One region of the Gemella morbillorum genome, then DNA from elsewhere that is predicted to be linked to it. Evidence: predicted binding sites of a transcription regulator. Region 1 holds the regulator's gene; the other holds the start of a gene.
What was found. Region 1 encodes CtsR, which represses protease genes until heat stress. Its sites were predicted from a motif close to ATGGTCAATAAAGGTCAAACA; they were not measured.

Region 1 (5,093 bases):
TTCTTGAAAAATGCACCAATAATAATTTTGGATGAAATAACTGCAGCATTAGACGTTGAAAATGAGAAAAAAATTCAGGATAGCCTAAATAATCTGATAAAAAATAAAACAGTTATTGTAATTTCTCATAGATTAAAATCAATAGAAAATGCAGATAAAATAATAGTTTTGAATGATGGAATAGTCGAATGTCAAGGTTCTCATAACTACTTGTTAGAACATTCAAAAATTTATAAAAATTTAATTGACAGAGCAAAATTGGTAGAACAATTTACATATTAACTACCAGGATTAATTCAAGTTGTTTTTGTAAGGAGTATAATGAGGTTATAAAATTATGAGTACATAGCAACTTGATAATATAAAAAGTTATATATGATTATTTAATTATACACATTTAAGTAATTAAGAAAAATAATAAAAAATTTTAATTTAACACTTGAATTTATAAATAAAAATTGATATATTAATAGAATAAATATGCACATATAACTGCAAGAATATGGCTTGCGAGTTTCTACCGTTTAACCGTAAATTTAACGACTATGGGCTTTCTTAGTATTTTATTCTAATTTTATTAGTATATTGAAGGATTACGCCTATATTATTTTTATAATATAGGCGAGTTTTTATTTTTATAGAAGAATTCGAAAACTTACTTTTACAGTCTTATGTGCAAAATATAAAGGAGAATTTATTTTGAAAACTTTTATTTTAAGTTTGCAGCACGTTCTTGCCATGTACGCAGGAGCTGTAATTGTTCCGATTATAGTAGCTGCGGGTCTAGGACTTAGTGCTGAACAAACGACGTATTTGGTATCAGTTGATATTTTCATGTGTGGGGTGGCAACATTTCTACAAGTTTACAAAGGGAAATTCGTAGGTATTGGTCTACCAGTTGTTTTAGGTTGTACTTTTACTGCGGTTGCTCCAATGATTGCGATAGGGAATAGTGCAGGTCTAGCAACTATGTATGGTTCTATTTTTATTTCTGGATTAGTGGTGGTTTTAATCGCTCCATTTTTTGCTAAGGTTGCAAAATTATTTCCACCAGTGGTTACAGGAAGTGTAGTTACTATTATCGGTATCACATTAGTACCAGTTGCGATGAATTATATTGCGGGAGGACAAGGTTCACCTGATTTTGGTAATCCAAAAAATATTGTTCTTGCTTGTATTACCCTTGCAATAATTTTAGTAATTTACAAGTTTACAACTGGTTTTATTCAATCTATTGCTATTTTATTAGGTCTTGTTATAGGTACTATTATTGCAAGTTTTATGGGGATGGTTAGCCTTACTGAAGTATCAAATGCTTCTTGGTTCCAACATCCAACACCATTTAAATTTTCTGGGTTCGAATTTCGTGCTAGTGCTATTTTAACTTTTGTTATTGTAGGTATTGTTAGCATGATAGAATCAACAGGTGTATACTATGCACTAGGAAATATTTGTGATAAAAAAATAGGGGAAAAAGATTTACGTAGTGGATATTTTGCAGAAGGGCTTGCTGTTATGATTGGTTCTACTGTTAATGCTTTTCCTTATACTACATATTCACAAAATGTAGGTCTTGTTCAAATTTCTGGGGTTAAGAGTAAGAGAGTAATGTATGTGATGGTTCTTATTCTTTTAGTGTTTGGATCTATTCCGAAAATTGGAGCTCTTGCTACTATTGTGCCGCAACCTGTTTTAGGAGGAGCGATGATAAGTATGTTTGGAATGGTTCTTGCTTACGGAGTTAAAATGTTAGGTAGTACAGATTTTGCAAAACAAGAGAATTTAATGATTATTGCATGTTCTGTTGGACTTGGCTTAGGAGTAACGACGGTACCGACAGCATTTGCTCAACTTCCAAGTTTTATTCGTATGTTTACAGATAGTGGAATTGTTCTTGGAACAATAGTGGCGATTGTTATGAATTTAATATTTAATAGAAGATCAAAAAGGAAAAAATAATTTTTTAGGAGTCATAGGGTAAAACTTATGACTCTTCTTTTATTAAAAATATCAAGCTATATTTGTTTTTTCAAACGAGAGCATATTTCATTTCTTTTGCTATAATTGACTATCTTTTTGTGTACAAAAATATATTTGTGTAGTATAATTTAATTAAAGGTCAATTTTAGTCAATAAAGGAGGTGGCCTTATGAATAATAATAGTAGTAATATGACGGACATTCTTGAAGAATATATAAAAAAACTTTTTAATGAAGCTCCAGAAGATCATATAATAATTAAAAGAAGTAATGTTGCACAAAAATTTGATTGTGTACCATCTCAATTAAACTATGTTATAAAAACTCGTTTCACACCGGAACATGGTTTTATAATAGAAAGTAAAAGAGGTGGAGGTGGCTTTATTAGAATTACCAAAATTACACTTCATACAAATAAAGATTACATAGATTATTTAATTGATACTATGGATGACGAAATAATAGAGTTAGATGAAGCTGTGAGAATAGCTAAAATCTTACTTGATAAAGAATATATAGAAAAATTTGATTATAATCATTTTTTAAACAGTCTAGAAACTATTATTGCGGTTCATAACGAATGCTTAAATTATATAAATAAAGAAGTAGCTGAAAAGTTGCAACATAAAACAAAAACAAATTTAAAAGATTTAACAGTAAAATTTTTAACCAATATAAAATACAATAAGAGAGGATAGAGTTATGTATATAAGATTTAACGAAACGGCTCTTATGGTTTTAACTACTGCCAAAGAAGAAGCTAACGATTTTGGTGTTAAGGCTGTAGGAACTGAACATTTATTGCTTGCGATGCTTAGCATGAATAATACTCTTTCTTGTAGAACATTAAATAAATATGGCATCTACTATGACGATTTTAGAAAGAATGTTGTAGAATTTTATGAGAGTGAGTTAGAAGGAACAGATTTTTATCGCAATGTTCTTATGAAAATTGATTATACAAATGGTGCTGTGAGAACAATAGAAAAAAGTCAACAGTTTGCTGATGATACATCTAGCTTTGTAGTAACGAGTGAGCACTTATTACTATCGTTATTAAATGAACAAACTAGTACAGCGGTAAGATTACTAAAAGAAAAATTAAATGTACATGTAGAGGCGATGATAACAGAACTATTTGAACTGTTAAAACAAAGTCAAGGGTTATTCGCTAAGTTGTTTGATGGTTTCAAAAAATTAGATATGCCCGAAGATAGTTCGGCAAAAACTAAAACGTTAAATTCTCTAGCAAAAGATTTAACTAAAGATGCATTTAATAATAAATTAGATCCAGTATTAGCACGCGATAAAGAGATTACGCGTATGATTGAAATATTAAATAGAAGAACTAAAAATAATCCTGTTCTTATTGGAGAACCAGGTGTAGGGAAAACAGCTATTGTAGAAGGTTTAGCAGAGAGAATAATTTCACAAAATGTTCCTAGTAATTTATTAGGGAAAAGAGTTATGGTTCTTGATATGGGGACTTTGTTAGCTGGAACTAAATACCGTGGAGAGTTTGAGGAAAGATTAAAAAATATTATTTCAGAAATAGAAGATGCTGGTGATATTATTCTATTTATTGATGAAATACATACAATCATAGGAGCAGGTGGAACAGAAGGTAGTGCTGATGCATCAAACATATTAAAACCAGCTCTATCTCGTGGACTGATTCAATGTATAGGTGCAACTACAACAGAAGAGTATAGAAAATACTTTGAAAAAGATGCAGCTTTAGAGCGCCGTTTCCAACCGATTAAAGTAGAAGAACCTAGTACGGAAAATTCTATAGAAATATTAAAAGGATTACGTCATAAATATGAAGAGCATCATAATGTAGAGATTTCAGATGAGGCGATAGATGCTGCTGTGAAACTAAGTACAACATATATAACTGATAGATGTTTACCAGATAAAGCTATTGATTTGATTGATGAGGCATGTTCAAAAGTTAAATTAAGATTTTACAAATCACCAGAAAAACTTAAAGAATATGAAGAAGAACTTAGTCGTTTAAATAAAGAAAAAGATCGAGCGGTAATGAATCAAGAGTTTGAGATTGCAGCACAAAAACGTGATGAAGTTAATCAAATTATAAATAAAATAGAGCAATTTAAAATTTCTTGGCAAGATAGCTTGAGTAAAGAAAAAATAAAAATCACATCAGATCATGTAGCGGAGGTATTAGCAGCATGGACAGGAGTTCCGGTTACTAAGCTTACTGAGACAGAAAGTGAAAGATTATTAAAACTTGAAGAAATTCTTCATGAGCGCGTAATCGGTCAAGATGAGGCAGTAACTAGCCTTGCTAAAGCAGTTAGACGTGCAAGAAGTGGCTTCAAGGCGGAAAACCGTCCAATAGGAAGTTTCATTTTCTTAGGGCCAACTGGTGTAGGGAAAACAGAACTTGCTAAAAGTTTATCAGAAGCATTGTTTAGTTCTGAAGATAATATGATAAGAATTGATATGAGTGAATATATGGAACCTCATTCAATTAGTAGATTAGTTGGAGCTCCTCCAGGATATGTTGGTTATGAAGAAGCAGGCCAATTATCAGAACAAGTCCGTCAGAAACCTTATTCTGTAGTATTATTTGATGAAATAGAAAAAGCACATCCATCAATATTTAATATTTTACTACAAGTATTAGATGATGGTCGTTTAACAGATGCTTCTGGTCGAACAATCGATTTTAAAAACACAATTATCATTATGACTTCAAATGTTGGAGTTAGTGAACTTAAAGATCAGAAATTTGTTGGTTTTGGAGGAAGTGAATCAATTAAAAATGATTATAAAAATGTTCAAAATACAATGATGGAAGCATTGAAAAAACAATATCGTCCGGAATTTTTAAACCGTATTGATGATATTATAGTCTTCAAAACTCTAGAAAAAGAAGAATTAGAAAAAATATCTGAATTATTAATTAAAGGTTTATCGAAACGCTTAGAAGACAGAAATATAACTATCAAACTTACTAAAAAAGCGATGGCGAAAATTGTTGAAGATGGAAGTATTAAAGAATATGGAGCTCGTCCATTAAAACGTAGTATTCAAAAAAATATCGAAGATTTATTGAGTGAAGAGCTATTAAGAAATCCTGAACTA
Region 2 (5,093 bases), 380 kb from region 1:
ATCATAAAAATACCAACATCAATTATTGATAATTTTGTAATTTTTTCCAGTTCTTCTTTTATATATGGGAAATGTGTGCAACCTAAAACTACAGCTTCTACTTTTGTTTGTTCAAAATAATTAAATAGATTTTTAAAATCAAAATCAGCAACTATTTTATCTGGACTATTTTTATCCTCAATAGCTTTTACCAAGTCTAACATCGACAGGCCAAAAACTTTTAACTCTGGATTAGATAAATATAAATTATTTTCTACACCAGTCAGACCATGAGAATTCGCAGCCATAACAGCCAAATATTTATACTCTAATCCCAAATTTCTATACATCTGCATCGGTGTAATAATATTTATTTTGCTTTCAAGAGCTAATCTGTCAAAATCAACAACAGAACTCAAAGAATTACAATAAACAAAAATTGCACTACATTGCTGCTCTTTTATTTTATTTATAATTTCTACTATTATATCTTCTCGCTCACTGTCATCTAAGGCTTGAAACGTAGTTTGTTCTACAGGATTTTTCGAAATAGGTATTTTTACTATATCTTTATAACCATATTTTTTTAGCAAATCTTCACCAAGTTGCGAATCAATTGGCGTTCCAGCCATAACCGCTATTTTCATCAACCTTCCTCCTCATAACCAAAATTCAATTACATTTAATTATACTATAAACAAATCTAATAAAAAAGAGAATTCTATACAACATTATTATAAACCCATAAAAAGTAAACCTCGAACACTTTGATTTACTCATACTATATACCAAAGAATTCGAGGTTTATCTTAAAACTATTTTATATCAATTTTTAATTGGTCATCTACGTAATCAAGATGTATTTTCATTCCGTCTTCTATACCGTGACGTATTAATTCAACTGATAGTTTATTTTCGATTTGACTTTGGATAAATCGTTTAAGTGGACGAGCACCAAATTTCATATCGAATCCTGCAGTTGCCACCCAAGTAGAAACTTTTTCATCATATGTTAATTCAATATTTCTACTTGCAACACGTCTTACTAATTCATCAAGAAGTTTATTAGCAATTCCTTTAATATTATCTTCTGTTAATGGTTTAAAGATAATTATATCATCCATACGGTTAAGTATTTCTGGTTTGAAGTAACCGTAAAGTTGGTTAGTAACATTTTTACGAGTTTCTTCAGAAATAACACCGTCTTTTACTTCTTCTAATAGTTCTAATGAACCAATGTTAGAAGTCATAATGATAATTGTATTTTTGAAGTCTACTACTACACCTTTAGAATCAGTTAAAGTACCTTCATCTAATAGTTGTAATAAGATGTTAAATACATCTGGATGAGCTTTTTCTATTTCGTCCATTAAGATAATACTATATGGATTACGTCTTACACTTTCAGTAAGTTGTCCACCTTCTTCATAACCGATGTATCCTGGAGGGGCACCGATTAAACGGCTGACTGAGTGTTTTTCCATATATTCACTCATATCTATTCTAACGATATTGCGTTCATCATCAAATAAGTTAAGTGCTAAAGCTTTAGCAAGCTCAGTTTTACCTACACCAGTAGGTCCTAAGAATAGGAAGCTACCGATTGGTCTATTTGGATCGGCAATACCAGCACGAGAACGTAATATTGCATTAGTTACACTCTCAACAGCTTCATCTTGACCTATCACTTTTTCATGAATAGTATCCGCTAAGTTAAGAAGTTTTTCTTTTTCTGTTTCTACTAATCTAGTAACTGGGATACCTGTCATTTGACTTACGATAAAGCCAATTTCATCTTCAGTTACTTCTTGTTTTAGTAATTTATAATCTTCATGTTTAGATTTTTCTTCTAGTTCTTCTAACTCACGTTTTAATTTTGGTAAAGTTGAGTATTGTAATTCTGAAGCTTTTTCTAAGTTATAGTTATTTTGAGCTTGTTCTAATTCTAATTTAACTCTATCGATTTTTTCGCGAAGATCTTTTACCGCAGATAATTTTTCTTTTTCACTATCTACTTGCAATTGAAGTTTATTTTGTTCTTCTTTTAAGTTTGCAAGCTCTTCTTTTAAGTTTTCTAAACGACGTTGTGATACTTCGTCATCTTCGCTACTTAAAGCTTTTTCTTCGATTTCAAGTTGCATTACTTTACGATTGATTGTATCTAACTCTGCGGGGTTAGATGAGTTTTCAGTTTTAATAGTAGCACAAGCTTGGTCGATTAAGTCTATAGCTTTATCTGGTAAGAATCTGTCAGTGATATATCTGTTAGATAATTCTGCAGCTTCTACGATAGCACGGTCAGAAATTTTAACACCGTGATAAACTTCGAATCTTTCTTTAAGACCACGCAGGATAGATATTGTATCTTCCACAGTTGGTTCTTTAACTAGAACTTTTTGGAAACGACGTTCTAACGCAGAGTCTTTTTCGATATATTGACGATATTCATTAAGTGTAGTTGCGCCGATACAGTGAAGCTCACCACGAGCAAGCATTGGTTTTAAGATATTACCAGCATCCATTGCTCCATCAGTTTTACCTGCACCAACAAGCATATGAATTTCATCGATAAATAGAATTATTTTTCCTTCTTTTTCTTTTACCTCTTTTAGAACAGCTTTTAACCTTTCCTCAAACTCACCACGGTATTTCGCACCCGCTACTAAACTAGTAAGATCAAGTTCGAATACTGTTTTGTCTTTTAAGCTTTCTGGTACGTCACCACGAACTATACGTTGAGCTAATGCTTCAACAATAGCAGTTTTACCTACACCAGGTTCCCCGATTAATACCGGATTATTTTTTGTTTTTCTAGATAATATTCTAATTACATTTCTTATTTCTTCATCACGACCAATTACTGGATCGATTTTACCACTACGTGCAGCTTCTACTAAGTCACGTCCGTATTTTTCTAATACTTCGTAGTTGTTTTCTGGATTTTCATTCATAACTTTCTTACCTCCTCTTATACCATCGATAACTTCAGTTACGTGTTTAAGTGTAGTAACTTTATCGACATATTTTTTCACTATACTATTTTTTACATAACTTGCAAGAACAATATGCTCGCAAGAAATAAATTTATCTTCATATTTATCTTTATACTTATTAGCTTCTATTAATAAAGCATTTAAATCGTTACTCAAGTAACTGGCATAATTGATATTATCTCCTTCTACTCCACTTACTTTGTTGATTTCATTGTCTAACTCAGCTAGCAATGCAGCTTTATCAACATTTATTCTTCCCAATATATCACTATATAAATTACTACCAGTAAGCGCCGCTTTTATAAACATCTCACTAGTAATATTTTGACTTTTTTTCTCAGTTGCAAATTCGGAAGATTTCGCTAAGATTTCTTTCACACTATTTGTAAAACTATTAATATCCATTGTAAATCTCCTTTGTCTTTTTTGTAGGTCTATGCCCGTCTAATTAGTATTTTAATGTCAAATTTCATTTGACCTTTTTTGACCTTGAATAAATTATAACATGTTTGACCTTTTTTGACAATAGTTTTTTGAAAAAAATTTTAGAATATAATTTATCTTTTAAAAATAAAAGAAAAAGCATCTAGAATTAGATACTTAATACTATGATTTTCTTAATTGACTAATAAATTTTTCTTTTGAAATTGAAATACCCAATTCAGAATGGAAATTTCTAAGCGTACTATATTGATATGGCTGCAAAGTTCGTTTCGTTATTGGTTTCTCCAATTCAATCTTAGAACAAATGTTTATATATGTTTGAACATAATTTTTTACCCTTGTGAAAATACGATTTGAATTTTTTAAATAAAATTTCTTCTCCTCTATATCACTAAAGTGATAAATTCTTAAATAATCTATATGTTTTTTTTCTATGATAGTTAGCTTACTAAAGTCTAATGCTTTTAAACACTGTCTACCATCATTCCTTTCATACGTAACATAAGGAAATATATGCCTAGCATTTCTTAAATTTGCAGAAATTCTCGATCGTAGTGGTATAGCAATCAATAAATTCTTGATATCTAAAATCATAACTCCATAATCTCTCGCTACATCTTCTTGAAATTCATCTAAATTTTTATATGTATTAAAATAATCCTCCGTTAACAGATGAAAATATAAGCTGTTTTTATTTATATTTGCCATAATATATCCCCATTATTATATGAAAAAAGAGTCTTTATTTTTAGAGTCGCGACTCCTACGACTACATCAACTTTAGAGTATTTTCTTTTTAGAGTCGGTATTACTCTCCGACTTCCTCTACTATTATTATATAGAAAAAAATAATTTATGTCAAATATCTCTTTACTGATACTTATTGCTATTTCTTGCTCACAAATCCATTTTTCTCTAATAGTTTTCTTGTTACAGCTTCTATTCCTGAAGGTTGTGCATAGAAGTCTGCGAATTTCTTAGTCCATGTTTTAGTTTCGCGAGCTTCTGCAAAGTCAATCATAGTTTGACGATATTGTTTTAATACCTCTTCATTTGATTTTGGAAACTCATTATACCCAACATTAGCTTCATGCGGTAATCTTGGTTTAACTTTTTCTGTAGACTTTTCTTCATCTATTACACCAATACTTAGTCCACATAAGAATAATGCATTTTCTGGAATGTTTAGAAGTTCAGAAATACCCTTAGCAAAACCTCGCACTCCACCACAGTAAACTATGCCATATCCTAAAGACTCAGCAGCCAAAGCAGCATTTTGCATCGCAATACCAACATCCATAGAACCTATTAATAATGGTTCGTATTGATTAGAAATATCAAAATCTCCACCTTCAATATCAAATGACAACTTAATATTGCTAAAGTCAATACAATATACCAAAAATGCTGCAGAACTTTCAATGTGAGCTGCATTACCTGGTGCCTTATCTTTAATTAAATCAGCGATCTTTTGTTTTGTGTCCCCTGTTGCTACTATAATGCTGTAGTGTTGTCCATTCATCCAGCTTGATCCTTGCTTAGAACATGCGATAATTTGCTCAAGATGTTCTTTTGGAAGTTCTTTACCCTTTACAAAACTTCTTCTTGTACGGTGTTCCATCATTGTTTCTATTACTTTATTCATAATTGACCTCCGAATCTAATTAGTAATTATAT

Region 2: clpB (ATP-dependent chaperone ClpB) is a predicted target of CtsR. The motif match lies at 3,443-3,463, and genes of this name have one in related genera.

Annotation. Positions count from the first base shown of each region.
Region 1 covers NZ_LS483440.1:1,153,715-1,158,807, reverse strand. Annotated here, with positions in the region: gene DQN46_RS05640 (ABC transporter ATP-binding protein) at 1-282, shown strand, start outside; purine riboswitch at 465-566, shown strand; gene DQN46_RS05635 (nucleobase:cation symporter-2 family protein) at 700-1,959, shown strand; gene DQN46_RS05630 (CtsR family transcriptional regulator) at 2,150-2,677, shown strand; gene DQN46_RS05625 (ATP-dependent Clp protease ATP-binding subunit) at 2,682-5,093, shown strand, end outside.
Region 2 covers NZ_LS483440.1:772,342-777,434, reverse strand. Annotated here, with positions in the region: gene DQN46_RS03835 (aspartate/glutamate racemase family protein) at 1-626, opposite strand, end outside; gene clpB (ATP-dependent chaperone ClpB) at 795-3,377, opposite strand; gene DQN46_RS03825 (hypothetical protein) at 3,579-4,124, opposite strand; gene DQN46_RS03820 (nitroreductase family protein) at 4,303-5,061, opposite strand.